4 regions of the Ferdinandcohnia jepli genome follow, and region 3 is predicted to be linked to each of the others. Evidence: riboswitches for the same ligand, from Rfam matches in the RefSeq annotation. Region 3 holds a riboswitch; each other region holds the start of a gene.
What was found. Region 3 has a riboswitch for cyclic di-GMP ahead of AB3M96_RS18210 (hypothetical protein). Riboswitches for the same ligand answer to the same signal wherever they lie in the genome.
Positions count from the first base shown of each region.

Region 1 (8,077 bases), on a different contig from region 3:
CAATATGTGCCTGGACTGTGTTTTCTCCCACTGACCACGTAAAGATGGCGTCCCAGAGTTACACTTTCCATATTTTTAAACGAGAGATGTATTTCCTGTACTTCTTGTGTTTTTCGATTTGTTATTGTTTGGGTAAAGCCTTCTTGATTAAGTTCAATGGATACTCGGCTGGTTAAAATCTTTCGGAAATTAGTTGTGACCGCTATTGCTATCCCTATCGGTAACAGCGCGCCTAATCCTATTATAAATACAGGCCAAATTAAAGACTCCCAAATTACCACATATATGGCCACTCCAATTAAAAAAGCTACTATACTAAAATAGAAAACACAAACAATAATAGCTCCCCATTTTTCTTTATTTGTATAAATATTAGAGTAAGTTAAATCTTTTTCTCTTGAATAAAAAGTATCAAAATCATAATGTTCATTGATATCGAATGCCATTTTACAACTCCTCTTGTTAGTTTCACTTAAATTGAAAGTAGTTTATTATTCACTGATTACTTGCTGTACAATTTTATATTCTTCTGGATGATCTCCATAAGCATCTTTTAGTCCTTTTTCATAAGGAGGTTCGTTGATATATTTGGGTATTCCGTTTGCCCTGACCTTATCATCCACCAGTTTTAACTCTTCTATATTCATTCTGGTGTCTCCCCAGATATCTAAGCTGGTACCGTCTATAAAGTTCACATAATAATCAAATCTCTTATTTCGGTAGCTCGCCTCATCAATCACAACCGATTCAATATCTTCCCACGCATACGTTTTTTTCTCTCCTGGCCAAAATGGATCATATGTAATCGATTGTTCTCCAATATCTATATAACTATAAAAAGATAAATACATAACAGGTATACATGGAATTGCCAACACTAAAACTCTTTTCATAAGTTGTTTAACGGTTAGTTTGGAACGGTTACTAAGAATAAACTCACCAACCATTGGAAAAATTAGTAAAAATAAAATAACAATCATAATATGGTACAAAAAACTTGAAATTGTTACTGTTAAAAATGAGTCCTCTGTTGAAAATGTTTTGATTTGTAAATACTCCATTCCCTCTACATACGCCCAAATCGAACCAAACGCAACTGCAATAGTTGGTATAGCTATTAAAAAGTCTTTCTTTGAACGCTTTTTCTCTTCCTTCTCAACTTGTTCTAAAGTGATGTTTTCCATTTTCTGTTCCTTTCTAAAAAAACTTTACATATTATTCCTGAAATTACTACTATATACGGCTTATTATACTGTAGAGTTTCTAGGTAAATAGTTGTGTTTTAGAGGCTATTGGAGTGATCTGTGCAAAAAGTAAAAAAATAAGAGATAGATAACAAAAATTACTTTGTCTACATCTTTTATTTTTAAAGTACTATTTAATTTTAGTTAGTCATATTACTGCCATACCAGTTATTTCTGAAACAAGCGCTCAGAGCAAAAATTGTATAGGTATTTGGAATATTATGTTAATATGATTCTATATTAATTGAAGAACAATTATTCTAAAGGGGATTTTAAAATGAATTATCTTGTTGGTTTGTTGCCTGAAATATTTATAATGATAGGTTTGTATTTTATTACGATTGGGTTGTGGGAACTAAAAGAAGGTGTAGATAGGAAAAAATATGTTACATATGTGTTCACTGGTTTAGTTCTAATATTGCTCGTTCCTAGATTGTTTAGTTCTCTATTGTTAATGTTTTCATATTAATATTTTAAGTTAATAACTAATAGGAAAGACTATCAACCTTCTAATAATACGAACAAGAGACCAGACATAAAAAAACAAATCACCTCAATCTAATGAGGTGATTTTTAATAATTATGGGAGAATCTATATCATTTTCCCTTTTTTCTTAGCATCTTCATCCATGGCAATTCCAATTGCTGTACCAATACTCATACCAAATGCTATTCCCAAACCAATATTATCCAACATAGTTAAGCCGGACGCGACACCTAAGCTAATCCCTATGGACATAAAAGTTGTAAAATAAGTTCCTTCTGATACCAACTTATGTTTCTTATGAAGATGAGAAGTAACGGAACTAATAAATTGCTTATGTTGTTTAGTAATTGTTTCGTCAACAGTACCGACATTCTCTTTTACTTGTATAATATGATTCTCTAATCTAAGCATATGTTTCTGACATTCTTCACAACTCTCGGAGAAGGAATCCACATTTCCTACAACACGCTCAAACTTATCTAGATTAAGCTTCTTCCCTTTACTAGGAGATTCCTTAAGCTCCTTTATAATCTTAATAATATGATCAACTTGGTTTGACAAGATAGCAACCCCCTTATAAGACCATCTACTATGTATACGAATTCATGTCTTAAAGGTTTCAGCGAAATTTATAGCGTCATATTTATTTAGATTTTCTAGAGCTATATGGACAGACTTCATACCATCTTTGTTAGATCCAGCCTGATAAGATAAATGGTGAGGTCTATCATTCATATTTAAATAAATGCTTTTAAGAAATGTTCTATCTTTTCTATTGCCAATAGTTCATTTTTCTTTTTCGAGAATCCATGGCCCTCATCTTCAAATACCATATATTCAACTTCGATGTTTTTAGCTCGTAAGGCGTTTACGATTTGTTCCGATTCTGATCGTTTTACACGTGGATCATTTGCACCCTGTATGACTAATAGAGGCACACGCCAGTTGTCAGTATATGTTAACGGGGAATCTTCTATCAGTTTTTCGCGGTCTCTAACAGGGTTCCCAATCCACGAATCCATTCTGGCTCTCCAATGCTCTGGTGTGTCATTTACTAATGTAAATAAATTACTAGGACCAAATAAATCGATACATGCCTGAAAATAGTCAGGGTGTCTACCCGCTAAAAGTAACGACATATATCCTCCGTAGCTGGCACCGAAAACGATGACCTTTCCTTTTTCAATTTTCCCTTCTTCTATAGCCCACTCAATTCCGCTAAGAATATCTAGTCTAGGACCTCCTCCCCAGTCTCTTTCTATTTTTCTCATAAACGAGGTACCATAATGAGGAGTCCCTCTGAAATTAGGGCAAAAGAGATTATATCCTAGATTAACAAAGTACTGAAAAAGGCTATCATATCGCTTTTTTATCTCAGCGAATTGTGGACCACCATGAGGGTACACGATTGTATAACCATTTTGATTTTCAGGTTTTGCCTTAAAAAACAATCCCTCAATAAGTTGTCCATCAAATGAAAGATATGTAACTATTTCAGAATCAACTAAGCTTTCATACGAGATACCTGGTATTCTATTAACCATTAATTGTTTCCATTCACCTGAATAGTCTCTTCGATAAATATTTTCCGGCGTTTTAGATGTAGAACCACTGATAAAAATTGTTCCACTCTCAGTAATAACCCATTGTTCAATACTATCTATTGGTATTTCAATTCTTTGTAAGTGTGAATTTTCAACAGAAAATTGATATAAATTATCTCGGACACCTTTTATGGTACGCAAGTATACATATCCATTATTATTTTGAATCTCCACTATATCCTCGTTTGCAACTTCTAAAATAGGAACAAGGGCGCCAGTTTCAAGAGAAAACGTTGCTAGATAATTAAATTCCTTTCCATAATTCGTGACAACATATGCCTCTTGCTCGTTCACGAATTGGACTGCTGCCACTCGATATTCGAATTCCGGATTACTGATGATAGGTATCTTTTTATTATCTTTTTTAATAAATGCATGCATATGAGAGTGATTATGTTTTGTGATATAAGCAAATGCAGTTTCATTTGGACTTACTGCAAGCAGGTGTGTTTCCGCTATTTCTCCAACATTTAACAATCTTTCTTCGTTTGTTTCAAAGTTGTATTCATAGGCGTTGAGGTAAAGTAGGTTTTCATTGTTTGATGAGTAATATATTTTGTTGCCGGATGTACTGTGGAGAAAATGCTTTGTTCCTTCTTTTACAAGGACTGGTTTAGGTTCTCCTCCTAAAAGGGTTGTTGCATATATCTGCATATTCTCATCGCCATCATGGTCACTGGCAAATAGTATTAAATCTTCATTAACATGAATCGATTCTGTATTTTGATTATGTGAGGTGAGTGGGTATGGGAATGGATGATTCACATCAAGCCCCCAAAGGTGGTATCCCCCACTTATATTACTACTGAAAATAATAGTCTGTTCATCATTACTTACTGTAAAACTTTGGATTATAAATGGTTTAAAAAAGCTTTTCGCTGCAATCCTCTCCTGTTTTAAAAATGACATTATATTCCCTCTCCTTTTTGAAGAATGTTTTTTGAAAAAGTTGCTAACACTTTTGTCGTTTCAATAAGATCATCAATTTCTATGAACTCATTAAAACCATGGAGATTATTTTGATTGGTCCCTGGTCCATAATTAATTGTAGGTATGCCTTGCTCGATAAAATATCTTGCATCTGATTGACCTAATACTCCTACTACAGGTAATTCTTTTCCTGAGACTTCCCTAACTGCTTTTTGCAGTTCTGTAATCAAAGGTGAATTTTCTTCCACAACTGTAGGATTGGTCTCGAAACCTCTTAATCTATCAATTTGAATTTCTAACTCATGATCTTGCTCTTGTAACTTACGGAGCACTTGTTCTACTCGTAAGAAAACCCCATCTAGTGTATGCTCAGGTATCACCCTGAAATCAATATCTATCTCACAGCTCCCTGGAACCACATTAATTTTCGTACCACCTTTAATGACACCTATATTTAGAGTTGTATAGTTCATTCCCTGGATCGATGATTTTTCATTTTCCAGTTCACTCTGTAATTCCATTAATGCCTCAATGCACTTTGACATTTTCTCAATTGCATTGATTCCCTGCCATTTATATCCCGAATGTGCAGGTTTTCCTGCAACACTTATTTTCAGATTCATGATTCCTGCCATTGCTCGAATAATCATATTGCTATAGCCCTCAACAACAGCCATGTCTCCTTGAACAATCTTGTTTTCTGTTACATACTTTGCGCCAAATTCTCCTCCAATCTCTTCATCACATGTAGCCGCAATAATGATATCACCATCAAATGGAATATCTGCTTTTTGCAGGGTAACTGCCGCCATTATGTAAGATGCAAGTCTCCCTTTACAATCTGTTGCCCCTCTACCATAGATTTTTCCATTTTCGATATGACCGGAAAATGGGCCATTTCTCCACTTAGAATTATCATCTGCAGGTACTGTATCGATATGTGCATTAAATATCAGTCTTTTTCCTCGATCTTTCCCTTTTAAAGTGGCAATGACACTTTTTCTTGGCTTCTGAAGATTTCTCTTACTTACTTCTTCAAATGGAACTTCTATAAGTTGAACCTCAAATCCAAAGGACATCATCTTTGTTTGCAGAAACAAACAAATTTCCTCGTAATCTCCTTTAGGGTTTTCAGACGGTATCTGTATTAGTTCCCGTAAAAATTGGATAATGTCATCTTTAAGCGAATCTACAGTATTCGAAATGTGGGTCTCCACTTAGACTCAACTCCTTCCATTAACTTTCTATATTTTCGATTAGACAATTAATAATGAAATAAATAAAATGGGTAGTCGTTTTATTTAACTTCATTTTTAAATAATATTTGGTAAAGTATTCTGTTATTACAGTGATAGATCAATATTTATTCAGATTAACTTTTTACTTAATCTTAGTAATTATTCTATACTATTTACAATAATCCTCTTTAAAGTTAAACTCTCGTGCATAGAATAAAGACTCACGAATGATTTGTTAGCATTTCTGGGTTTTTATACTTTTTATGATTCAAATTGATTAAAGTAAAATTGCTTCTAAATACTTTTAATCTGACTTTTCCCCTAACGTTACCTTCGCATCCATTGAATAATATAGACAAATAAAAAACCCTACCTCATGAGAGATAGGGCTACAATGCTTTATACCGGACATTATAAAGACTTTTAGACTAGACTAATAATCATTATACCTTAGTTTAGCTTCGTATTAAAACAATTTTCATATTTAACTAAGTCGCTTCGTTAAAAAAAACAGCATCGTAACTAAAGAACTCTTTTATCATTCCCATATTTTACTGCTATACATTAATGTATATTCTGTTGTTTAATATGAATTGCAAACACATTGAAAAATGTGGGCGCAAAGCTATAGGGACTAAGGTGTATAGTCAACACTATGTCAGCCAGTTGCCACTTGTATAAAGCAAGTGGAGATTCAAATAATAGAATCTCAGGGGGAATTACTAAATGGAAATCGTATCTTCGAGAAAAGAAAAGTTCTCAAAGCCAAATACAAAAAACAGCAGTCTTACTAAGAAAGTCGCTACTATAGCGATTGCTGGTTCAATATTTGTAGGAGCAAGCGCAGCCCTTGGTTCATCTCCTCTTTTAGCGAATGTTGCCTCTTATTTCACGAAAATATTGAATGGCGAATCAGGAGAAATGTCACAAGCAACTTCTGCTAAAGAGACATCAACCCTAGCTGAATTAGATACTTTCATGACAGCTTTAAAAAATAGAATAGCTTCAGAACTTGGAACTTGGAATGATTCAGAGAAAACTCGCGCAGAGGGTGAGATTCAGACTTATAGCGATGACCTACAAACAGAAGCTAATACTCAGGCAACAACTGATATCGCTGATGGTAAAGAACAATTAACACAAGAAGCTAATACTCAAATCGAGAGCGCAAAAGACGCATTAGATGCTAAATACGAACAAATCTTTCCAACTACTACAACAACTCCTTAATAATATCATTACCAGCCTTTTGGCTGGTTTTTACTTTTTCAAAAAATTAACTAACCACTGCTTTTTTTTAGTAACTCTAACGCCAAAAATAGCATTAATTTAGGTACATTATGTATTTAATTTTAATTAAGAAATTTTTTCTGCAAATATATTATTAGTAGGAATATCCCAAATTAATGACAATTGCTGTTTTGCGAAATATATTGCTGCTATTTCATTAAATATTTGATTATCCATGGACATTTCAAAAGTAGTACTATACGTGCTATTGTTGCTATCATGTCCAATTATTTTATATACAATTTTTATCCCTTTAGAGATTGGCTCAATTCTTGGCTTTGTTGCTTTATTACTTTCTTGAATTAGTGTTATTCCGAGCGGCAAAAGATAATAGATACCCGCATTTTCACCTATATGTTGAGATAATATTAATTTATCTAAAATACTCTTTAGTTCCTCATAATCAAAAATACGTTTTTGAACGCAATAAAAATCACGTAACTCATTAATTGTTATTGTTTGGTTTCGGTTAATAAGTCTAGTAATTTTCAATTCATATTTTTGAGAACAAGTAGAGCAAATGCCTGGAATTTCAAGATATGCAAGAGGTTGAAGACATATTTTGCAGCGACTCATAAAATTTATTCTCCTTCTATTCTTTTTAATAGTAAGTATTTGAATGAACATCATCGTATACATAAAAATATCATTAGAGAATAACTTACTTTAGGATAAATACATTTCTAAATTAAAATTATAGCAAACATTCAATCTATATTTTATATTTTTGGTTAAATTGGCTAGCTAAAACGCAAAATTCTAACAGAAAAGAACAAACAAGAGGTTATCCTCCTCTTGTTTTTTTCGCTATTTATGGACCAATTATTTTAAACAGCCATAAGTAATTGGTGATATCTTTACAGACAGACTTGCGTCAAAATTGCTAAAAACCGTAAATCCTGATTACAAACCGTATATTCAAATTAAAAACTGTAAATCCAAATTAAAAATCGTATTTTTAAATTAAAAACCATAAATTAAAATTAAAAACCGTAAAGCTTTTAAATCACTAAATCACAAGCAAAAAAACACACAAAAAAATGCTCTAAGCGAAAAATCACCCGAGCATCTTCTCATTCATAGTAGATATTTTACCTCTTTACCACGAAATCTACTACCATTTAATCAATTTTCAACCGACGTGTCTCATGTAACTCTTGAATACTGGATACACCTATCCCAAACATCGCCATTTGTAGTTCTAAAGCTCTAATTTCCATCATTTCTACTACATCATCAACTGATTCGGTTGCTGCTTTTAGTAAACCTCTTGCGATTCCAACG
Region 1 is NZ_JBFOKR010000015.1:28,628-36,704, forward strand. It holds gene AB3M96_RS16400 (hypothetical protein) at 1-446, opposite strand, end outside; gene AB3M96_RS16405 (hypothetical protein) at 492-1,184, opposite strand; gene AB3M96_RS16410 (hypothetical protein) at 1,522-1,713, shown strand; gene AB3M96_RS16415 (hypothetical protein) at 1,837-2,292, opposite strand; gene AB3M96_RS16420 (S9 family peptidase) at 2,469-4,244, opposite strand; gene AB3M96_RS16425 (M20 family metallopeptidase) at 4,244-5,482, opposite strand; cyclic di-GMP riboswitch class I at 6,088-6,177, shown strand; gene AB3M96_RS16430 (hypothetical protein) at 6,230-6,733, shown strand; gene AB3M96_RS16435 (hypothetical protein) at 6,860-7,369, opposite strand; gene fni (type 2 isopentenyl-diphosphate Delta-isomerase) at 7,915-8,077, opposite strand, start outside.
Region 1: it holds a riboswitch for cyclic di-GMP, as region 3 does, so the genes downstream of both, AB3M96_RS16430 (hypothetical protein) here and AB3M96_RS18210 (hypothetical protein) in region 3, are expected to answer to the same signal.

Region 2 (8,077 bases), on a different contig from region 3:
ATTATTCGAAGAGTTAGCAGACCGATTTACTATTAATCCTGGACAATTGGGTGAAAATATAACAACTTACGGGATCAATCTCCTTGCATTACCTGCAGCCTCAATATTATTTTTAGGTGAGGAGGCAATTATTAAAGTAACAGGCTTACGCAATCCTTGTGCTCAAATTGATCAATTTAAACAGGGTCTATTAAAGACTGTTGTAGATAAGGATTCAGAAGGAAATCTAGTTAGAAAAGCAGGAATAATGGGAGTTGTTTTACAGAGTGGAGAAGTGAGGCCTGGTGATACCATTCGGGTTGAATACCCTCCTAGACCATTTAAAAAGCTTGAACGTGTATGATGGGAGGCTATAATAGATGAAAAAAATTATTTTACTACTATCTTTTACTTTACTTGGTGCTATTCTTTTTGGGTGCCAATCAGCCAATGAGACTCCAAAACCTGATTCAGAATTACCAAAAGACAATGGCGCACTATTTGTAGATCGTAAGATTATAGAAGTCATTGTATCTGAATCTAATAGAAGTAGCCTGACAGCATCTGAAAATGAAGATTTCATAGAGTCATTTAAAACGATTTTATCAAGTGCAGTAAAAATGCCAGGGATCGCCAATATGGCTGACCCAGAGTATTTCATAGAAGTAGTTTACAAAAATGAAAGTAAGCAGAGGTATAATTTATGGATAGGTCATATTGGAGAAAAGTCTACCTTGATGAAATCAGATGAAACGCATACCATTTATACGTTGTCAGATGAAATGACGGATAAACTTATTTCGTTAGTTGGAGAGCCCTTACTGAGTAGTAGGAATTGATTTAACAGAAATTGTTATTACATGCGTTTCCGCAAAAAGTGGAGACGCATTTGTTTATGGTTTTAAAGTGTTAACCGGTTGTTCATCTACAATTGGTTATTAATAAAAAGAAAAAAGGTGAAGGGAAATGTCTTCAAATGAAAGAAAAATGATAGATAACGCTCTTAAAATAGGTGTTGTACCATTTTTAAGAGAAAATGGTTTTAAAGGTTCATTTCCTCATTTTAGAAGAAAGACAGAGACTAACATAGAGTTAGTAACTTTTCAATTCAACAGATGGGGAGGTTCGTTTGTCGTTGAACTAGCAACTTGTCCGTTAGAAGGTGTAACTACTAGTTGGGGAGAGTTAATTCCACCAAACAAAGTTACTGCACATGATGTTAATCAGCGTTTTAGGTTAGGAGCAAGATCAAAAGGTGCAGAAGGTAAATGGTTTACTTTTGAAAATGCAAATTCAGATAAAGAGTATGAAAAAATTGCTACTAGTGTCGTAGATTTATTACATATTTCAGACACTTCATGGATTTCTAGTTTATTAAACTAAATGTTAGGGGCATGATTTACAGTGTAATTTTTAAATGTTCTCCCAGATGTAGTTTTTCCTGTAATCCCTTTTCCCGGAAAGAACCCTACAAATATAGTAAAAGTGTTCTAGCCTCAAGAGTTTGTTATACTGTTAGATAAAAGCTTTTCGTAAAGCATGAATATACATAAGCAAATGATGGAGGCAATTTCCGTGCGTAATTTTACTTTTATATTAATTATCTATGCCACATACATAGCCTTGGGCTTACCTGATTCGTTACTAGGTGTAGCTTGGCCAGAGATGGTGGGAGAATTTCATGTTCCATATAGTGCAGCTGGAATCATTTCAATGACAATTGCCATTTGTACTGTTATTTCTAGTTTGCAGACGATAAAAATTACAAATAAAGTGGGAACAGGTAAGTTAGTTTTAGGAAGTGTGGCTTTTACTGTAATAGGGTTAATAGGGTTTGCATTAACACAAAACTACTTTTTGTTACTAGTTTTAGCATTACCTTTAGGTTTTGGTGCCGGTGCAATTGACACATCTGTAAATGACTATGTTGCTGCCAATTTCAAGGCGCATCATATGAATTGGTTGCATGCGTTTTGGGGGGGAGGAGCAACGTTAGGGCCGATTATTATGGGGGTCACATTAAGTAACCATTTTTCTTGGAGACACGGATACTTGATCATTGGCGGAATACAGCTGCTGCTTGTTATCATCCTTTTCCTTACTCTTCCCCTCTGGAAGCAAAACGAGGGTAAGAAAAAACTAGCCAATGAATTAGATGAAAAGACAAGTTCTACTCGTGAAATACTGAAACGAAAAGGTGTTATTTTTTCTCTATTATCCTTCTTGGTTTATGTTGGTCTAGAAGGTACAATTTTTTTATGGGGAAGTAGTTATTTAATAGAGGTAAAATCGTTATCAGCAGTATCCGCTAGTTTCATCATATCTGTGTTTTTTGCTAGTGTAACGGTGGGAAGGATTATTAGTGGATTTATTACATTTTGGGTATCAAATCAAAAGCTACTACTATTGAGTCAACTATTGCTTATGATCGGAATATTTACAGCTGCTTTCGGAACAAGCAGTGTGTTGTACGTCGGATTTTTGCTGATTGGACTTGGATGTGCTGCCATTTTTCCAACCATGATGCATGAAACTCCAAGAAGGTTTGGAGAAAGAGATTCGAGTGCAATTATTGGATTTCAAGTAGCTTCCGGTTATGTAGGAATAACCGTATTACCTCCTCTAGTAGGAGTAGTGTTTCAGAATTTGAGTATGAATCTATTTCCGTTATTTTTAGTTATTTTCACCCTTCTTTTACTTGGAGCTACCATTGTAATTGAGAAGGGTAGTACTCTTAAAGCCTCTAAGTACTGAAGATAGTTTATCTATCTTCTTTTTTTCTCAGCATGGTAATTTTAAATAGGTAAAATGATAGAATAAATTTAATAGAGTTTATGGGGGGGAACTATGAAACGCATTTGGCTAGAGGAAAACGAATATGGGAAATTGGAACCGTTATCAGATGAGGTTATACAAAAGGCAGAAGAGCGACTGAACGTTATCTTACCAAGTTCTTACATAAGTATTTTGAAACAACAAAATGGCGGGGGACTTACGTCCAATGCTTATCCGACCGATGTACCCACATCGTGGGCAGATGACCATGTAAATGTTGACCACTTATTTGGAATTGGCTTAGGTGAGGAAAAAGGAATCTTAGAAAGTAAATATTTAATAAATGAATGGGGTCTACCGGAGAATATTGTGCTCATCTCTGGAGAGGGACATTCCTGGATAGCGCTTGATTATAGGAATTGTAAGGTCAATCCACCTGTTGTTTTTATAGATGCTGAACAAAATCAAGAAGTAAGATTAGCAAACCATTTCGAGGAGTTTTTGAATGGGCTTGTTGTTTACGGTGAAAATGAAGAAAACAATTTACTAGAATCAGTCCCATCAGAACAGGCATTATATGAGTACTTCGCAGAAATTGATGATGTGATAAAAAAGGGAACACCAAAAGAAATTGACCGTCTATTTACAAAAGTTCTCTCAACAACCAACGAATTGATCCGTTATATGGTTGAAAAAATGAGGCAACATGAAAAGCCAAAAGTCCATTTTAATCTACTTCTTTTCCTATCATGTTGTGCGGAAGGTGACAATCAGGGAATCTTGGAAGATGACTATCTGTTTGATGTTTTGACCGATTTTACTAAAAGTATGAATAAAGATGTTAAAGAGTTTGCTGTTTTTTCCTTAGAGCAATTACAAGGCAGGCTGAACAAATATATATAAGAGGTGGATAAATTGAGGAGTAAAGTTGTTAAGTCAAATAATACAGAAATATTTATCAATGAATATGGCCGACAAGATGGAGAACCATTATTTCTCTTACATCCTGGAGGAACAAATGGGTATGTATGGTTAAAGCTAATTCCTTTTTTTGAGCTAAAATATAGAGTGATTGTGATGGATATGCGTGGTCATGGTCAATCTATGGTTGCAAAATCAGGTTACGCTATGGAGAATCAAGCAAAAGATATTATTGGGGTTATGGACTATTTAAATATTAAACAAGCACATTTAATAGGTAACTCACTTGGAACTGATGTTGCTGTACATACTGCAGCTAATTTTCCGGAACGTATAAAATCACTAGTTAATATTGATGCTGGAATGCTGAATTTCATTGGGCCCAATGGAGAAATGGAAGGTACAAAAGAAGAATGGGTCAACAGGAGCCTAAATCGTAAACTACTAGATTTTAATTCTAGAGAAGAATTTTCAATGTTTATTAAGGATAATTATAGTGAGTGGGGAGAGGAATATGTTGAACTAACATCCAGAAATATACCTCTTCGTACTTTGCCAAACGGGAAAGTTACGCATATGTTACCAGTTGAAATAAATGCCTTATTAATGGAGGCGTGGTGTGATATGAATTTTGAGGATTGCTATCCAAAAATTACATGCCCAGTCTTATTTATACCAGCAACAGCTGAGAATAAACTCTCTGAAAAGTTAGCAATGATTGAAATATACAAGGAATATCTACCTTCGGTTGAAGTAGTTCTGATTGAAAATACGTCACATATTCCATTATGTAGTCATTCCAAAGAATTAGCTGTTCAAATAAATCAGTTTTTAGAGAAAGTTGAACTTCTTTCTTAGTCAGAATGTGAAATGGGTACAGGTCCCGTGTGTTCGTGCAAGGAATCTGTCCCGTCATATAACAAATCGTTTTCGTCAGCAAAAGCTAGCTTACCCCCAATAATCTTTATAAGAGGGGGACCATTAAAGATGGTTATTTATTGTTGGAACCAAATTCTTAAAATAAGGCTTTACAACAAAATCTTTGGCACCAATTTTTATTGTCTCAACAATTAAGGATTGTTGACCCAAAGAAGAACACATGATTACTTTAGCATTCCCATCAATTAGCATTATTTCCCGAAGGGCATGTACACCATCAAGTACTGGCATTGTAATATCCATAATCACTAAATCTGGTGAATTACTTTTATATTTTCTAATTGCATTTACACCATTTTCAGCTTCAATAATATTGGAATATCCTGAATCACTTAAAAGCCTCTTCAACCATGAACGCATAAAACGAGAGTCATCAACAACTAAAATTTTCTTCATGTTAAAACACCTTTACTCTAAATTTTAGGCAAATAGGAAAGGTGATGTTTATGTAGTTTTTCGGGGATGTCCCCGGCAACCCGGCTACCATGACTAAAAATGTTTTAGGCCCGTGGCTTTGCGTCCTTTACTTTCGTAAAATTTGCCTATAAATTATTTTACCATACTTAAATTTGTCGATAAATGTGAAAAATATGTCAAAAGTTGTCGGTTTAGTAAACTTTTGCAGTTAGAGTGTTAAAAAAATAATAGTAGAGTTCCAAACAGTAAGTGCAGCTAAGTTAATAGTTTGGAACAACATTCTATGGGGAAGAAAGTATCTTTCTATTAATATATATAGTGGGGCGAGGGACCTGTCCCTCTGACCCAATTTTGATCAGTTTCCAGAGATACCTGGGGAATGTTTAAACGATTTAACAAAATCTACGAGGCAGGCTTCACATAAGTCGAATTTCCATCTTTCTTCATCATACATTGACCCGTATGCAAAAGTTATGTTGAATGCATGGTAGAGTTCCTCTTCGAGACCATATTCAGTTAATTCATCCGTACGGCCACATTTATTGCATGTTATCGAGGTAGGGATTTTTTTTGTTACTTTTATTTCTTTAAATTGTTTCATAGTTTTCATCTCCTATCATTATGCGCATGATACTATTACATACTTCTAGAATATCTACTGAAAAACCTTCTTTCAAATATAGTGATTGCAAAATGTAACGATTTGTTTCTCACTTACGGTGCGGTTCCGTATCAGAAGTAGGTTTAAAAATTTATAAATAGTAAAATAACAATTAAGGATTGAAAAGCTGTTTACTTTAAAAATTTGGGTTAAGAAACATGTGCCTATGTCCCAAAAGGAGTTGATGATGAATGGAGTTTTGGGAAGCTAGTTTTATTGATAAGCAGACGATGTGGGGGTTTGAGCCTACGGATTCTGCCATATTGACTAAGGACTTTTTTCTTAAGAAGAGTGTGAAGGATATTTTGATACCGGGTATTGGATATGGTAGAAATGCTAAGGTTTTTATTGATAATGGGATACATGTGACTGGTATTGAGATTTCTAAGACAGCGATTGAGTTGGCGAGAGATAATGGGCTTGATATTCCCATTTTCCATGGCTCGGTAACTAATATGCCTTTCGATGACCAGCTTTATGACGGCATATATAGCCATGCACTACTTCACTTATTGGATAGAGACTCTAGAGATAAGTTTATTAAAGATTGTTATGATCAATTAAAGCCTAATGGATATATGGTTTTTACAACGGTTTCTAAAAAAGCGCCAATGTTCGGTAAGGGCAAACAATTGGATAAGGACTATTTTGAAATTATGGATGGCGTCAAAATGTATTTTTATGATTCAGACTCCATCAAACAAGATTTCGGTAATTATGGGCTGGTTGAGTTCTCGGAGATTGATGAACCGAGTAAGGACAATAAGAACAAACTTCCTATAAATTTCTTAATGGTAAAATGTAAGAAAGAATTGCATACATAATCAAACAAAAAGCCTTAATCCTCGCTGAAGTTGCTGAGGATTAGGCTTTTTTGGATCTGTTTTTCAACAAGTTAATTATAATAAATAATAAAACTTTATTGTAAAACGATAAATATTATGTTAAAATCAAACCGAAAATAGTTAAGCGAGGTGCTTTTAATGAAACGAGGAACAACAACCTTTTTAAAGATAGCTGTTATTCTTATAGGAATTCCAATTCTTGCTCTATGTATATTTGGTTTACCCCTAATAGCTAAGGATGCAGCTGAAAGTAGTTTAAGGATGGCTTATGTGCTATATGGGATATTAGGCATTATGTATGTATCGGCAATCCCTTTCTATCTTGCTCTATTCCAAGCTTTTAAACTTTTAGGATATATTGACCAAAACAAAGCTTTTTCAGATCTATCTGTTACAGCTCTAAAGAAAATAAGAAATTGTGCTACAACAATCAGTATTCTGTATGTGATTGGTTTGCCGCTTTTTTATATCGTGGGTGAGGTGGATGATGCCCCAGGTGTAATTTTAATCGGAATGGTCTTTACTTTTGCTCCAATGGTTATAGCTGTCTTTGCTGCGGTTCTCCAAAGACTTTTACAAGAAGCTATTAGAATAAAATCAGAAAATGATTTAACGGTCTGAGGTGAACATAATGGCGATTATAATAAATGTTGATGTAATGTTGGCGAAAAGGAAAATGAGTGTAACAGAGCTTTCAGAAAGAGTTGGCATAACGATGGCAAATCTTTCTATATTAAAAAATGGTAAGGCAAGGGCAATCCGTTTAACAACTTTAGATTCCATTTGTAAGGCTTTAGAATGTCAACCTGGAGATATCTTAGAATACAGAAGTGATGAAGAGCCAATTAAGAGGGGCCAATGAGACTGAGACTTTACAGGTCAGCAGATTTGAACAAGAAGTATAGTAACAATATTTGGGGAGGCAGAACATGTCAATCAAATTACCTTTTTTCATTACCAAACAATCAGAAGAATATGACTACCCTGAAGATCATACACCGGATCATATAGCCATCATTATGGATGGGAATGGACGCTGGGCAAAGAAGCGGGGTATGCCCAGGGTTGCTGGACATAAAGAAGGGATTTCTACCGTTGTAAAAATAGTCAAGGCTGCAGTCAAATGCAAGGTAAAGGTGTTGACACTCTATACGTTTTCAACGGAAAACTGGAAACGTCCCAAGTCAGAGGTAGAAACGATTTTGAGACTTCCTAAGGAGTTTTTACATATCTATTTACCAGAACTTATGGCCAATAATGTACGCATTGGGGCAATCGGTGATATGGACATTCTCCCGACCCATACACGTGAAGCGATTGAGTATGCAATTGAAAGGACACGTGAGAATGATGGTCTTCTGCTGAATTTTGCGCTAAATTATGGAAGCAGACACGAAATTCTCAGAGCTATGAAGGAAATGCTCATGGATATTAGCGATGAAAAATTGTCACTGGATGAATTGGACGAACAGAAGTTTTCAGGATATCTAGATACATCAGCTCTACCAGACCCGGATCTGCTTATTCGTACCGGTGGTGA
Region 2 is NZ_JBFOKR010000001.1:5,322-13,398, forward strand. It holds gene AB3M96_RS00035 (MOSC domain-containing protein) at 1-343, shown strand, start outside; gene AB3M96_RS00040 (YhfM domain-containing protein) at 360-818, shown strand; gene AB3M96_RS00045 (DUF4304 domain-containing protein) at 946-1,362, shown strand; gene AB3M96_RS00050 (MFS transporter) at 1,555-2,733, shown strand; partial or broken gene AB3M96_RS00055 (SMI1/KNR4 family protein) at 2,827-3,291, shown strand; gene AB3M96_RS00060 (alpha/beta fold hydrolase) at 3,670-4,533, shown strand; gene AB3M96_RS00065 (response regulator) at 4,657-5,010, opposite strand; cyclic di-GMP riboswitch class I at 5,082-5,167, opposite strand; gene AB3M96_RS00070 (hypothetical protein) at 5,387-5,632, opposite strand; gene AB3M96_RS00075 (class I SAM-dependent methyltransferase) at 5,884-6,516, shown strand; gene AB3M96_RS00080 (DUF2975 domain-containing protein) at 6,676-7,158, shown strand; gene AB3M96_RS00085 (helix-turn-helix domain-containing protein) at 7,169-7,399, shown strand; gene uppS (undecaprenyl pyrophosphate synthase) at 7,467-8,077, shown strand, end outside.
Region 2: it holds a riboswitch for cyclic di-GMP, as region 3 does, so the genes downstream of both, AB3M96_RS00065 (response regulator) here and AB3M96_RS18210 (hypothetical protein) in region 3, are expected to answer to the same signal.

Region 3 (8,077 bases):
CTTACTGAACTTGTTGAAAACAGTATACCTTTTAGTCTCATTTTTCTAGATCTAAATGAGTTCAAGAAGACTAATGATCGGTATGGTCATCTAGCTGGAGATGAAGTTCTACGTGTGGTTGCGAAACGAATTACTGATACGAACCATGGTAAAAAGGCTTACCATATCGGCGGCGATGAATTCGTAATTTATTATCCTACTATAGAGAATGAAACAGTCAAAGAAGCTGCAAATCAGATTGCTCAACGTATTCGCCAACCCATTTTGTATGAAAACTATGAACTACAGGTGTACGCTAGTCTCGGTGTTGCAAATTATCCTCACGATGCGAAAACGATTAAAGATTTACTTAGAAGAGCAGACCTTGCAATGTATGCATCAAAAGAGAAACAAGGTAGTGAGCTTGTATTTTATCAAGAAAATCTCTTGGCTGCAGTTGAAGAACGATTTTTGCTGGAGCAAGACTTAAAAGAAGCACTCGAAAAAAAGCAATTTGAGCTGTTTTATCAGCCACAAGTAGATATTCATACAGGAAAATTGAGTGGTGCCGAAGCATTGGTACGATGGAACCATCCGACAAAAGGGTTATTGCCTCCTGCACAATTTATTCACGTTTTAGAAGAGACCGGGTTAATTATTGATGTTGGTGAGTGGGTTATTGCCGAGGTTTTTAAAGCGATCCGGCAGTGGGAGGACGAGGGTTTATATATCCCCGGAGTGTCTGTTAATATCTCTGCAAAACATTTCGATAAACATAATTTATATCAGGCCATACAAGATACCAATAAGGAGCACCAAAGCTGCTTGAAAAAGCTCGATGTTGAAATTACAGAGAGTGCTATGATCGACCTGGAGAAATCCATTGATACGTTGCAAAAGCTGAAAGAAATCGGAGTTTCGATTAGCTTGGACGACTTTGGTACAGGCTATAGTTCACTCAGTGTACTCCACCGCTTGCCCATTGATTGTGTAAAAATCGATCGTTCTTTTATTAAGAATTTTGATAAGGATTCGAAGGTTGTGATTCAAATGATACTTAATCTGGCCAAGAACTTGCACGTAAAGGTAATCGCAGAAGGAATAGAAAAGAAAGAGCAAATTGATTTCCTCATTAAAGAAGGCTGCGATTTCGGACAAGGCTACTATTACAGCATGCCGCTTCCTAAGAGAGAATTTGAAGAGAAATGGTTGAAGCAGAGTTCTAGTGGAACAGCTTAGATAGAAGGCTGTACTTAATTCTAGCAGAAAAACATAGATGGAAGGCGGTACTGAGGTTTTAATGGAACAACTTAGACAGAAGCTTTAGCCAACCGAAAAAAGATATCCACAGGGGTATGCTTAGTGTGGTACCCCAGACTATTCCAATTGCTAACCGATTTGTTTTTTCCTCCATCATGGACAAATCCCTTCTTCCTGCGTTAGCCTTTCCTCCATTATAAAGGATAAGTAAACACAGGTTAGTACAAACAGCAAGACAAATTAAGGCAAACTCCTCTATTGGTATTGCCGAGATTTGTAACATTTAACCGGTATTTGTAAGGGGATTTTCAAATTTTGTGATTGGAATGTATTTCTGTGGTGTCGTTTTGTATTTCTGTGGTGTCAGGCACCACAGAAATACACTTTCACCATTTTGTCCACCTCAGGTGGATACTTTGATATTAGAAAACTCGGCGATTGCTGAGCCTTTAGGCGACAGGAGAGCCGTAGTTGCACTTATTCAGATAGGAAAGAATTTTATACTTTAATACAGTAATGCTTTTCTAACTGCTAAATAAAAGCTTGCACCGTATATGGTGCAAGCTTCCTTTGATTAGTGTTTGTGATTGTGTGATGTGGTCTATGTTAATTCCATAGTTCTCTTTGGGATGTGGTAATGGCGGTAGCTCCGGCGTTAAGTGCTTTTTCGATGTCTTCTTTTGTGCGAATGAAGCCGCCTGCGAGGACTGGTGTTTGTAGGTGCTCCTTTACTTCTTTGATCAGCCATGGCATCGCGCCGGGGAGGACTTCTATGTAATCTGGTTTGGTTTTTTCAATTAAAGCATAACTTTTCTCAAGGGCATGGGAATCAAGTAGAAATATTCGTTGGATTGCCAGTACACCTTTTTGTTTGGCCTTTTTTATCACACTCGACTTTGTAGAGATTAATCCATAGGGTTTGAATTCCTGGCAGATAAATTCAGTTGCGTAATCATCATTTTTAATACCATGAATCATATCTACATGGTATATCATCTTTTTTCCATGGTCGTTAGCCATTTTATTTATATGTTTCATTTGTGAGATATGAGTTTCTAAATAGACGCCAATTTCAAACTTACTAGTAAGAAACGATTCAAACTCTTTCATAGTTGTTGAAGCCGGCAATATCTTTTGATCCATTTTTACTTCCCTCTTTCATGCATACTCATGCCTAGTATACACTACTTTCGGTCAAGTTCCTCCATGTCTTCCTTATGAACCAAGGACACTTTTCCTGTTTCAACGTTTTGAATTTCACAAAATCCAGTTTCGTAAACGTGCAGGATTTCATAAATCTCTTCTCTATACAGCACCGTCATTCCTCGATTCATACTCCACTCTCCTACCATTCACTTTATAGTTTGTATAGTTTAACTTACAAAAAATACCAGTGCGTTAGTAAAAAAAGACCCTACCAAAAAGTAGGGTAAAGAGAGAAAAAATTCTACAGGTAAAAATTTATAGTACATTGTAGAGAACCCCATATTCTACTACAATAACTAACAATAAGAAAAAAATATTGGATTAACAAGATAGTATGTACTGTTTATTAGTAGAAATATCTTATATTTATATAGTACCAAGGTATTAGCAATTTGTATATTGGGAAAATAGGGTCAATTTTGTATCAATATTTGCTATGTTTTTAGAGTAACTTTCCCAACAGGAGTTTTTGGATTTATGTCGAATATTATAAAGTTATACTTTTTTTCAGCTCTTCCATCTGGTTTTTTGTCGGAATTTGTCAATTAAAACCCTTACATTTCTACCAAATTTCCCCATATTCTGCGTTTCGGACATGCTATCCTATCATTATTACGTTATTGCACTTATAAATATTAGAAAAGGCAAAGTCTATGAAAATAGGTGACGCAAAGCTATAGGGACTACGTCATTACGATATGTCAGCCAGCTACCTTCAGAAAAACCACACCTTGATACTAGAGGTTTGCGAGTACTTTTATGGAGGGATTAGATTTATGCCATATTATACCTTTAAAGAAATTTGGACACCTTTGAAATTAGTAGGCGTCCGTTTTTACCGACGTATGGAAGATCGCATTTTGTTCGTAAAGTATGGAAACGGGCCTCGTCGTCCCATTTTAACAAGATTTAATTAATTGGTCTGTAGCGTATGCTTCAGCTTTTTTTATGGGTAAATATCGCGAAGATAATGCCAGACTAGGCGGAAAGATGTATGTAACATTGCCTCTACATTAATTCTGTCAAAACCTGTTTGTTATCAGGAATAGGACAACTCTCCAAGGGCATATCCATATTAGTAAACAAGCTTAAGGAGGCTTTGTTTGCTTATGAGACGAAGACGAGGTCTACCATTGCCATTGCCACTGCCAATAATATTGCTCTTTATAGGAGTTCTTGTACTATTTATATTTGCAATATCTTTATTCCGATCTTCCCCAGAGGACGAAGCAAAGGATCTGGTGGCCGAGTTTTATGAATATGAACAAGACGCTGATTTCGGGAGTTCATGGGAATTGTTTCATCCACTGATGAAGGAGAAATTTACGAAGAGTGACTATATCCAGCAACGAAATCACGTTTTCGTTGGCCACTTTGGAACAGATACTTTCCAATATACAGTAGGTGAAGTTGAAGAGGTAGACTCTTGGAAAATGACTAAAAATGCTATCACCTTAAAAAATGTCTACAAAGTACCCATCACCCAAACCTATAAAAGTACCTATGGCACCTTCACCATCCACCAGGACATCTTCGTCACCCAAGAAAAAGACGAATGGACAGTGCTCTGGTCGTACCAATAATAGGCATGTCTCTGTACACAGTTTCCACACTATCCACAATGGTGTCAGGCACCATAGAAATACACTCAGGGTCATTTGTCCACCTCAGACGGACAGTGGTGAAAAAACCTCTATTCACCTATGAGGCGTTCGCAAAGCTGCAACTCAACATAAGAGCCTGGTCCCCACTAAAATACGGGGGCCAGGCTCTTTTTATTCACGAAATTGTTCACTGCATATACGCGTTATAAAAACGTGTCATAGCTACTGCAAATTCACCACGGGTTACCTTTTCCGTTGGGCTGAATGTTGCCGTTACTTTTGGTTTTAAGTCAAACGGCCCCTGCGACACAGAAAACTTTGCGTTTAGAATATTTAAGTCCAATGCTAACTGAACATATCCCTTTAACTCTGCTGGTATAGTACCGGCATCATCAATTTTCACTCTTTCATCTTTATACTGGACCGTAATTTCCCCTGTCCCGAGTTCCTTCGCTTCGTTTTCCAATCCAAGCGTCTGAACAAGAGAATAGGCTAGTTCTGCCCTTGTTACAGCATCTTTTGGTGCAAACTTACCGGTTGAGCGAGGTAGCATCACGCCGTTTTGGACCTGTTTCCCATCTCTAAACGCAGCCCCTTTCGCTACAACTGCTTCCACAAAAGCAAGGTCAACAGCAGATACATCACTAAAGGTAGCTGAAGTAGGCAAAGCTTGTCGCACCTCTCCGCCCATAACTAAGTATTTTGCAAGGTCTTTCCTTGTTAACGCCGCATCCGGCTTAAAGGTTCCATTTGCATATCCATCAAATAAGCGTTCTTCTACACCGAGCTTAATTGCACCTGCAGCAGGATGACCTTCTATATCATTTAACCCCAAGAACCCGCTCACCTGCGTGAATGCCAATGACCCATTAACCGTTTCAGGCAAGCCGATTCCAATTGGATTTAATTCATGCCCCTTCAACCCACGGAGCTCCGCTTTCCACGCTCCTGCAACAGGTGAACTTACCGTAACTGTTCGATCAGGGTAAAGTGTGAACAGCAAGCTCACACCTGAACTGTACTCCGTACCATCTGGAGCAATTAATACGAGATTAAGAGGATTTCCCGTTTGTCCTAGCAGCCCGTACGTATTAATTTTTGCGGTAAGGCTAGAGACCCCATCTTCAACCGTAAATTCATACTGATTTTTCGATAAAAATGTTAGAGGATTGTAAGTTACTTGAAAATCACTGCGGGTTGTTGAACTCTCTACACTGCTTGAGAATGCTTGATTTTGGTTAACTGTTTCTCCATAGCTTTTTTCATTATATACAGAATCAACTGCCGCATACGCATTCACATATCCAGCACCAACCTCCCAAGGCCCATAGCCTGGCATATTTGTTGCTGTTTCCTGAAGGATTTGTTTAATGTCATCAGGTGAGAGCAGCGGATCTGCCTCTAGTAAAAGTGCTGCGATCCCCGCTACATGTGGAGTTGCCATTGATGTCCCACTCATTACCGTGTAGAAAGGAACATGCGCGGGTTCTAACACTTCTAAATCCTGTTGAGCCGCGAGCAATGGTAGTGGAGATACCGCTCTAGTCGAAACAATATCCACTCCTGGTGCCGTTACTGTCGGACGGTCTTCCCATGTCCACTCCTTACCGTCCAATGTAAATGTACCGCCAACACCCTTCGTTCCTCGTGAAGAAAAGTCTGCAAGCGTACCATCCTTTTCACCCGCCGCAACCGATATCACCCATGGTGCCTTTGCGTATGGATTATGCGTATTTTCACCTGGCCCCTCATTACCAGCTGCAAAAAGCACGGTGATTCCTCTGTCATAGGCTTTTTTGCTTGCTAGATTAATAGGATGGTTCGGATCGAATTCTCCTGAAGACCCCCATGAGTTTGTGATCACTCGAATGTTGTACTCTTCCTGATGTGTAATTGCATAGTCGAAGCCGCCAATTCCATCCAGTACGAATAGAGCTGCTCCTGATCCATAACCGATTAAATCTGCTCCAGGTGCTACTCCTTCGTATTTACCTCCAGATTTTGCTCCAGTCCCGCCAACTGTTCCTGCTACGTGCGTACCATGACCTGAACTGGTATCTGTGCTTGGTACATTTTCTAAGTATGTAACTGGCAGTACCCCTGGTGCTAATGCACTTAGATTTGTCGATGCAAGCACGTTTTGGACAAGGTTTTTACCAAACTCATGATCCTTATGAGTGCCATCAACACCACTATCGTTGACTACCACACCAACACCTTTTCCTGTAACAGGCAACCCGCCGTTCGCTCTGCGCATTTCGTCATCCGTACGAACCTTATCCACACCAGTTATATCTGTAGCAGTTTCGTTATAGAACTCTAGCTTGCTATTTAAATAGATTGAGTGAACCTCATCCAGTTCTGCAAGCTTTTGCAACTGGTCCTTTGTCGCAATAATCCCGGCAATCGGTAGGGATTGCATTGCCAAACCTATGTCAATTCCGAGGTCGTTTAGGATATCTAGTTGATTCTGCTTGGGTGCACCATCGCCATCAAATGTGACAATAGCCTGTAAAGAACCAACCGTGTCCCATGCCTTTTCTAGTAATGGGTCAATAATCACCGAATTAGCCTCAACAGCCTGCGCTGACTGACTCCCTGTAAAAAATGCAGGTAGAACTAAAGATAAGGCCATAAGTACATAAAATAATTGTTTCATTTTCATACTCCCTTCGTGTTTGGAATCTATTTCCCCTAGGAAAGAGCTGCAAGATTACTAGATAGAAATTTACAGGTGGGTAGTTCCTGGTTTCTCCATCCTGTAAGGTATAAAACGTTTTTCCTAGGGCTTTTTCACTTACTATCATTATTGCGTGGTTATTCCACTTTTCCTATTACGCAAAGGTTGTAAAAATAGAGACTGCAGGGAGTATTATGGGTTATACGGAAGTAATAGAAGGTGAGGTTTTGGTAGTAGATTTGGATGGTTTTAGAGAAAATTTTTAAAAACTGCTACACGAGTGGGATTTATGTGAGTAATTCTTCTCTCTAAAACCGTTTACGATTTTTATTTTGGATTTATGGTTTTTATTTAACATTTACGATTTTTAATCGGAATTTACGGTTTTTAACAGCAATTTATGGTTTTTAGCAGAGATTTACGATTTTTAGCAAAAATCAGCCTCTCACATGCACTCACAAAAAAAACCGGCCCACAAACCGTGGCACCGGATTTCAACACTATAACTATAACCTACAAACCAAACGTTCCATTACCATTCGTCTGCATCGGAACAAGTTTGTTTTGCACCGCATAAATGACAACCTGCGATCTACTTTTCACATCAAACTTCTTAAAGATTTTACTCACATGAATTTTAACGGTTTTATCACTAATAAATAGTCGGTCTGCGATTTCTTTGTTGCTTAAACCTTCAACCAAGCATTGAAGCACTTCGTATTCGCGCTCTGTTAATGCATTGTCCTTTGTTTGTTCTTGTTGCTGCTGGTGGAAATTTAATAGCTTTTTCGTCATTGATGGGTGTATCACTGATTCCCCGCGTGCAACTGTACGGATCGCCTCAACCACTTGTTCTGACGGTGCGTCCTTTAGTAAGTATCCGTCTGCTCCCTCACGGATGGCTGACATAAAATATTCATCATGGCTGTGCATCGTTAATACTAAAATTTTCATAGAAGGAAACTGTTTTTTCAGGATTCCAGTTACCTCGACACCGTTTTTTTCCGGCATGTTAATATCCATTAACACTACATCCGGTTGGCAAACCGGAACCTTAGCAAGTGCATCGTCACCAGACACCGCCTCGCCCACAACTCGTATATCATCTTCCATTTCTAAAATATTACGAAGTCCATCTCGTAATACAGCATGGTCATCCACTAACATTAGCTTGATCAAAAGAATTACCTCCCTCTAGTCCCATTCGCGGAACAGTCAATGTAATATCTGTACCTTCGCCTTCTTTTGTATCAATTTGAAGTGTTGCATTAATTTTATCAGCTGCGTCATTCATATTCAGGATACCAAAATGAGGACTATTTTGTGCTTTGACCATTGCTTGGAATAA
Region 3 is NZ_JBFOKR010000017.1:104,450-112,526, forward strand. It holds gene AB3M96_RS18195 (EAL domain-containing protein) at 1-1,218, shown strand, start outside; gene AB3M96_RS18200 (glycerol-3-phosphate responsive antiterminator) at 1,846-2,382, opposite strand; gene AB3M96_RS18205 (hypothetical protein) at 2,424-2,573, opposite strand; cyclic di-GMP riboswitch class I at 3,079-3,162, shown strand; gene AB3M96_RS18210 (hypothetical protein) at 3,555-4,028, shown strand; gene AB3M96_RS18215 (S8 family serine peptidase) at 4,237-6,708, opposite strand; gene AB3M96_RS18220 (response regulator) at 7,243-7,908, opposite strand; gene AB3M96_RS18225 (GAF domain-containing sensor histidine kinase) at 7,883-8,077, opposite strand, start outside.

Region 4 (8,077 bases), on a different contig from region 3:
TATTACTTTTACATCAGTTTGCCCTTTTACAATGAAGTTCCCTATCTTCCCTACGAATTTCATTGTCGTTTGACCAGGAATCCAATAGAAATCTTGGCGTTCAAATTTAAACTGACCTTGTTCAGCTTGCTTATAATAACCTTTGTTTGAAGTTTGTGCAGACACTCCATTTAGTGTTGCAGCATCAAGATCAAGGTTTTTTGTACTATAACCCATAGGTAAGTCAACTTTAACAGTAAATACACCCTTGTTTCCGTTCATTACTTTTGGTAGCACTTCTATCGTTGCTGGGATATAAACTAATACAGTCTTCTTGATTGTTGTAGTCCAGCCAGCATTGTCAGTTGCATCTACTTCTACTACATATTCACCTGGTTGATTGAATGAAACAACCTCACCATTTTGAACAACTTGTCCATTAACAGTCATTTTTTCAGTTGCGATACCTGACAGGTTATCTGTAGCAACGTATGTTAATGGTAATTTAGTTCCTAAAGTGTACTCTTCAGCAACATCTAACTTAACAGTTGGAGCTGTTTTATCAAGTTTCACTTGAGCTGTTTGAATGTCTTCAATGTTTCCAGCGTTGTCAATACTGTAGAAGGATACGTTTGAGATACCTTCTTTAGTGATAATAGTATTTAATCCTGAGACAGATCCTTTTCCATTAATTGAATAGATTGTATCTGCGATTCCACTTAGATTATCAGTTGCTGTTAAATCTATAGTAAAGTCATCTTTTAACCATGTGTTAGTAACGTTTGATGTTGTTACTGGTTTTGTTTTGTCGATTTTGACTTGTAGTGTTTGAACTTCTTCTTGGTTTCCTGCATGATCCAAACTGTAGAATGATACTTCGTTAACTTGTTCATTATTAACGGTAAAGCTTGTTCCTTCTACATATTCTGATCCGTTTACTGAGTAGAAGGTTTTTTCTACTCCACTTAGGTTGTCAGTTGCTGTTAGTTCTACTTGAACATCTTTGTTGTTCCAAGTATTCACTACGTTTGAAGTAGTGCTTGGTGCTGTTTTATCAATCTTTACTTCTATTGTTTGTGCATTTTCAACGTTTCCTGCTTCGTCTACACTGTAGAAAGATACCTCGTTTTCTCCTTCAGCAACGACAGTAAAGCTTGTACCTTCTGCATAATCAGATCCATTTATTGAATAGAATGTTTTTGCACCCCCGCTTAAGTTATCTGTAGCTGTCAGTTCTACTTGGACATTTTTGTTGTTCCAAGAATCAACCACATTGGAAGTTGTTTCTGGTGTTGTTTTATCGATTTTCACTTCAATCGTTTGTGTATCTTCAACATTTCCTGCTGCATCTACACTGTAGAAAGATACCTCATTTATCCCTTCAGTATCTACAGTAAAACTTGTACTCTCTAAGTATTCAGAACCATTTATTGAATAGAATGTTTTTGCTACACCACTTAGGTTATCTGAAGCCTCTAGTTCCACTTGAACGCCTTTATTGTTCCATGAATCAACTACGTTCGAAGATGTCTCTGGTGTTGTTTTATCGATTTTGACTTCCATTGTTTGCGGTTTTTCTGTGTTACCCACTTTATCTACAGAATAGAAAGATATCTCGTGAACTCCAGCTTCCTCAAGAGAGAAGGAGGTTCCTTCAATCCATTCTCCACCTAGAGAATAGTATGTTTTTGCAACCCCTACCTCGTTATCAGTAGCAGTTAGTTTAACATTTACAGACTTGTTAACCCATTCGGTTGGTGCATTTGATGTTGTTACAGGCGCTTCTTCATCAATAATTAGTTTAGCCAGTACTACATCTGATGGTTCAGATTCACCAAAAGAATTACTAACTGACGTTACAACATATTCATGGTTTGCGTATGTAAGATTAGTTAATGTGTAAGAAAGATTATTTATTCTTTCAGCAACTAAAACCTTTTCACCGTTTATAATTTCATAGATGTTGTAGCCATTTGCATACGCAACAAAATTCCAGCTGATTCTTGCACTTGTATCGCTTAATAACTTCAGATTTGCAGCCGGTGTCTCCATTAATGGATAGATAATAGTTTCTGTCACTGGATTTGAAGGCTGAGACTCACCGAAACGATTGCTATAAGACGTTACTTCAAATGAATGGCTGTCTTCAGTTAGGTTGTAAACTTTATAGTTTCTGGCGCTGCCCTTGTTTATTAATTCCCTTTTTTCATTTGTAACTTTGTAAACCCTATATTCATCTGCCCATGTAACAGCTGGCCAAGATAGTGTTATGTTATTAAAATTATTTACATCTGCATCTACCTGAGGCGGTTGAACAACCGGCCAGTTTAGAGTAAGGTCTAACTTACTTCCATCTGGAGATTCTCCAAATCGAGTGCTATATGAGTGAACTAGATACTCATAATCACCTTCAGCCATATTCGTAAAGGTAGAAGATGTACCTTTAGTTGACCTTAACAATATCTTTTCCCCATCTTTAACTGAGTAAAGATTATAGCCAGTTGCATAATCTGTTTCATTCCATCTGATTACAATATCATTTCCATTCGAAATAGTGTTTCTAAAATTTTCAGGTGATTGCATTATCGGGTGCACAAGTCTAAATGAGATTTTGTTCCCATCTGGTGATTCACCAAATCGATCACTATATGAGTGCACTATAAATTCATAATCACCTTCAGGCATATTGGTGAAACTAATTGACGTACCTGTAGTATATTTTTGATAGACTTTCTCGCCCTCAATTATTTGATATACATTATATTTAGTTGCATAATCTGTTTCATTCCATTTAAGAATGATGTCATTTCCATTTGAAATCCTATCTGTGATATTCTCTGGTTTTTGCATGATAGGATGAACGACGGTAATTTCAATTGCGCTACTCTCCGGTGATTCACCAAAGCGGCTACTATTTGAATACACCTCGTATTTGTAAACACCCTCAGGTAAGTTTGTAAATGTAACCGATGTTCCTGTGACTGATTTTTCTAGTTCCTTTTCATCTCCAGTCACTCTATATATATTATAATTTGTAGCATAGGTTACTGTTGACCAACTTAACTTGATATCATTGCCCTTTAAAATACTTGAAGATAAACTTTCTGGAGCCTGCATGATTGGATGCTCTACATCCATCGAAGTATAATTACCTATGCTTGATTCTCCAAAACGCTCACTCACAGAATGAACAACATAGGTGTGCTGACCTTCCGATACATTTGAGAAAGTATATGACTCAGATTTGGCGTTGTATCGGAATACTTTATCATCACCAATTAGCTCATATACATTATAGCTTGTTGCGTATTCTACCTCGTCCCAACTTAATTTAACATCATTTCCGTTTAGGATTGAAAAACTTAAATTAGTTGGCTTTTCCATTAATGGATGTACAACTGAAACCGTTACTTCAGCCCCATACTTTGATTCTCCATAGTAAGTAGAATTCGAGTGAATTACAAATGTATATTCACCTTCAGCTAAATTTGTAAAAGTATAAGACTTTGATGTTGTATTCCTTTTGAATACTTTTTCACCATTAACAACTTCGTAAATATTATAGTTTGTTGCATAATCTACTGAAGACCAATTTAACGCAACATCATTTCCATTCTTAGTTGTGAAAGCTAGTTCCGCTGGTGCCTTCATTGTTTGGCCTTCTAGTGTAACTGTTACTTTTGTACCTTGTTCAGACTCGCCAAATCTTGAAGAGTAAGCGTAAATTTCATACGTGTAATCTCCCGCAGGCATATTTGAATAAGAAACGCTAGTCCCGGTAACAGTGCTTTTTAGTACCTTTTTGTCATCTGCGATTTGGTATACTTTATAATTTGTTGCATAATCTACTGCATCCCAATGCAAGCTAAATGATGTTTCACTTTTAATCGTTTCCGTTACATTACTTGGTGAACTCATCTTTGGGTATACAATCGAGAATAAAAGTTCTTTTCCTTCAGCTGATTCTCCAAATCTAGTAGAATTTGAATGAATCATAAAAGTGTAACTTCCTTCAGCCATATTCGTAAAAGTAGTTGAAGTACTAGTTGCAGTCCTTTTTAATACTTTTGTGCCATCATTATTTACTTGATAGATTTTATAGTCTGTAGTATTAGATGTAGCTTCCCATTCTAATACAAGATCATTTCCATTTTTTACGTTATATGAAATTGTACTTGGGGCTTCCATCTCTACTTGATCAACAACTACTGAAACCTTACTTCCATCTACAGATTCTCCAAAACGGTCACTGTATGAATGAATTTCAAAATCATATTCGCCCGCTTCCTGTTTTGAATATGTGACAGACGTCCTTGTTTCAGTACTCTTCAGGACTTTCTCACCATTGATAATCTGATAGATTTTATAATTTGTAGCATTGTTTACGCTATCCCAAGTTAACTTAATATCATTTACATTTACTAGCTGATATGTAAAATTACTTGGGGCAACCATTTTAATTTCATCTACAGTTATCTGGAGTTGTCCAGATTCATCCACTGATTCGCCGAAACGATCACTATAGGATTGAATCTCGTATGTATATGTTCCAGGTGCTACATTACTTAGCTTATACGACGAATTCTTTGTTGTTTCAATAAGTTCCTTGCCATCCTCAGTAACCTTGTATAATTTATAATTTGTCACGTAGGAGACTGTATTCCATCTAAAAGTAATATCATTTCCATTCGATATTGAATACGTAAAATTAGCTGGTGTTTGCATGACTGGATAAACAACTTCAGCTTGTACAGCATCCGATTGAGATGATTCACCATATAATGAGTTTTCTGCTGTTACAACATAGGTGTAGCTTCCTTCTGGAGTATTGCTAATTGTATGGTTAGTGCCTGTAACAGAAGTTACTAGCTGCTGGTTTCCTTCTTTTGACACCTCGTAAACGTTATATTTCTCTGTATACTTTGAGGAACCCCAGGAAAGATAAATATCGTTTCCATTTCTAATCGATTGAGTTAGATTTGTAGGTGCCTGCATGTCCGGATAAGTAACTGTAAAGGTGATCGGAGCACTCGGGCCAGACTCCCCTTCAGAAGTTAAAGTCGAGATTGCAAACGTGTACGTTCCTTCTTCTAGGTTATTAAACAGATAGCTACTAGATGTAACCGTTCCTTTTTGTAAAAGCTGTCCATCTGTAATCTCATAGATTTGATAACCTGTTGCTCCATAAACAGCATTCCAAGAGAGTTTGATATCATCAGGTGTTATCTCTTGATGGGTAATTGTAGTTGGCGGTAGCATACTACCATTTGCTAGTGCATTACCAAATGGAAACAATAACTGTGTAACCATGAGAAGTAATGCAAAAACTGTGATACTCTTTCTTAAATATTTTCTCATTCTATAGTCCTACCTTCCCTAAAAAATCCAAAAGAAAAAGAACCTCAAACAAGGTTCATAGGTAATAAGACTATGAGTCCTTGTGGCAACCGGCTGCCATCCACACAAATTAGGTTCATGTAGGTCAGGCCCTTGGCTTTGCGTCCTATAGTTTCCCATAGTTTGCCTTTTTCACTTTGGTTTTTTGTTAATATATGTCTATCATATTACCATTTTACTAGTTATTTTACCAGTACTATATTACTAGTTTCTAAATTAATAAAAACGAGTAAGAATACGAAGGGAATTGTATACTTACTCGATATATTTGTTATTTTCGCTTATCAAAAAACATCCCATCAGCTGGTGGAGTTTGATAAGGATTCGCATATTTATTTGATGTTTCCTTACTCTTTTTAACATGGGCCAGATCAAATTGAATATCTTTTTTAATCTTCTCTAGGTGGGACTCGATAAGTGTATTCATCTGGATGATTTCAGCACCCAGTTTCTTTTCCTCAACCGAGAATGGTGGTTTCACTTCTGGTAAAAGTTGTTCTCTATCGCCTAGTAGAAGAGCTATTTTTTCGATTGCTTCGTCTCTACTATCTTTTTCGATAGGCTGATCAAGTATACTTTGAAGTTCTTTTGAAACACGGTACAGAGCTACAACTGGATTCACTACACCTGTCCACCTTGTCCATGTTTATGTTGACGTTGACGGTTAAGCCGGATAACTTCCTTCCAAGTATCACGGAAGTCTGTTACATATCCTTCAACCTCGGATAGAATTTCCAAATCATTCTTTATATTAACCTCGATTAAGCGACGATTAATATATTCGTACATAGTCATCATTGTTTTGGAAACTTCTACATCAGGATTTAGGGTAACCATAAATTCGCTAATGATGTTTTGCGCCTTTTGGAGATTCACATTTTTTTCTTGAATATTATTTTCTTCGATAGCCTTACGTGCTATCTTAATAAACTTCAAACAACCATTATAGAGCATTAATGTTAATTCTCCTGGTGTTGCGGTTGTAACAGAGTTTGACTGATAAGCTTGGTATGGATTGCTAATTGCCATAGTTACTATGCTCCTTTTTTACTGAATGAATTGCTGCATGAGGTATGCTGATTGTGAATTTGCTTTTTGAATCGCCTTTTCCATCTCAGTGAACTGTCGCCAATAACGTTTTTCAATTGTCGAGAGTCTATCTTCGAAACGATCGATTTGACTGTCAATTGTTGATAAATTACGGCCAATAGTAAATTGTTGGTTCGTCCATGTAGACTTACCAGCTTTTGCTTCAATATTTGCTATGGTACCTTTAATAGTCTTTCTAACTCGTTGAGCAATTCCTTGTGTATCTTCAGTTGTACCACTAGTTGAAAAAAGTCTAAAAACAGCATCTGGATTTTCTTGAAGTTTCTGACGTAGCTTTTCTTCATTTATAGTTAACTTTCCCCGATCCAAATAATTCTTTGTTGTAGTTATACCAATATCAGATAACTGTTTAAAACCTTTTATTGCTCCTGAGAGTGGAGTATAAAAGTCCATTCTCATTTGATTCAGGGCACCAGAAAGAATAGAGTCATTACGCAGTAAGCCACTTTGAGCCCTTTCTTCCCACTTCTTTACCTGGTCTTCCGTCATACCTTCTTTTTCTTCATCTGATAAAGGTTGATAGTCTCGGTATCTAGTTTCGGTTATCTTCCCGTTAACCTTTTCGATAAGTTCATTGTATTTATTTATATATTGAACAATATTATTGAAGGCATCCTCCGTATTATGTGAGACATTAATCGTCTCTTCCTGTCCTGTGGCAGCGTTAAATTTCAAGGTTAAATTGTTAATTGTATATTCATTCTTTGTAGTTTCTATCGGTAGGACACCGTTGTAAGTAAATTCTGCATTTGTACCGCCATTCTCTACAGCTTTATCAGGATTAAATTTTAATACCTCTGTTAAAAAGCCGGCAGTAAATCCAATTTCCGCTCCACCGTATTCAGCTGTTTTATTGAAATCTCCGGTTTTGGTTCTCTCCATAACAACTCGATCAGATGTATTGTCGTAAAATGCACGAACCCCCAAGTTGGACTCAGTAATCTTCTTAATAACAGTATTTAATGAGTCAGTTGCTGGATCGAAGGTTAGTGTGACAGTATTTTTTGAACCATCTTCATTAAATGTTTCAATTGTAAAATCAGAATAACTATTGGCAGTAAACTGTGTATTTAAAGGTTTTGTAGGGTCAATTTTAGTCCCTGCTGATATCGTAGTTTCACTTGCACGTGATGCTGCGGTTGCTAATTTATCAACCTTAATTTTATAAGACCCATTTGCTGCTGTGTTTGTTGCAGTTGCTGTGATGACTGATGAGTTAGAGCTTGTAACAGTCTTAGATTGATACGCTTTTGATAACGTCATATTGAAAGACATCGTATCGAGTTCAGCCAGTAATTTATTCATCTCACGATACTGATCCCGTTGCCACTCAAAAATTTGTTTCTTTTGATTTAGCTTGTTTAAAGGAATTCGCTCCGCCTTCATAAGATCGGTAACTATTTGATCAATATCCATTCCACTTGCTAAACCACCAATTCTCATATTCATTGGTGTTCACCACCTTTATATCTTTTTATCTACTATGAAGCCTAGAAATTCGGTCATTGCCGCATATATATCCAGTAATCTTTTCGAAGGTATTTCTCTTACCACTTCATTTGTATGATTGTCAACAATGGTAACGTAATAC
Region 4 is NZ_JBFOKR010000021.1:24,636-32,712, forward strand. It holds gene AB3M96_RS19760 (OmpL47-type beta-barrel domain-containing protein) at 1-5,337, opposite strand, end outside; cyclic di-GMP riboswitch class I at 5,419-5,514, opposite strand; gene fliT (flagellar protein FliT) at 5,648-5,998, opposite strand; gene fliS (flagellar export chaperone FliS) at 5,998-6,405, opposite strand; gene AB3M96_RS19775 (flagellar hook-associated protein 2) at 6,424-7,935, opposite strand; gene flaG (flagellar protein FlaG) at 7,951-8,077, opposite strand, start outside.
Region 4: it holds a riboswitch for cyclic di-GMP, as region 3 does, so the genes downstream of both, AB3M96_RS19760 (OmpL47-type beta-barrel domain-containing protein) here and AB3M96_RS18210 (hypothetical protein) in region 3, are expected to answer to the same signal.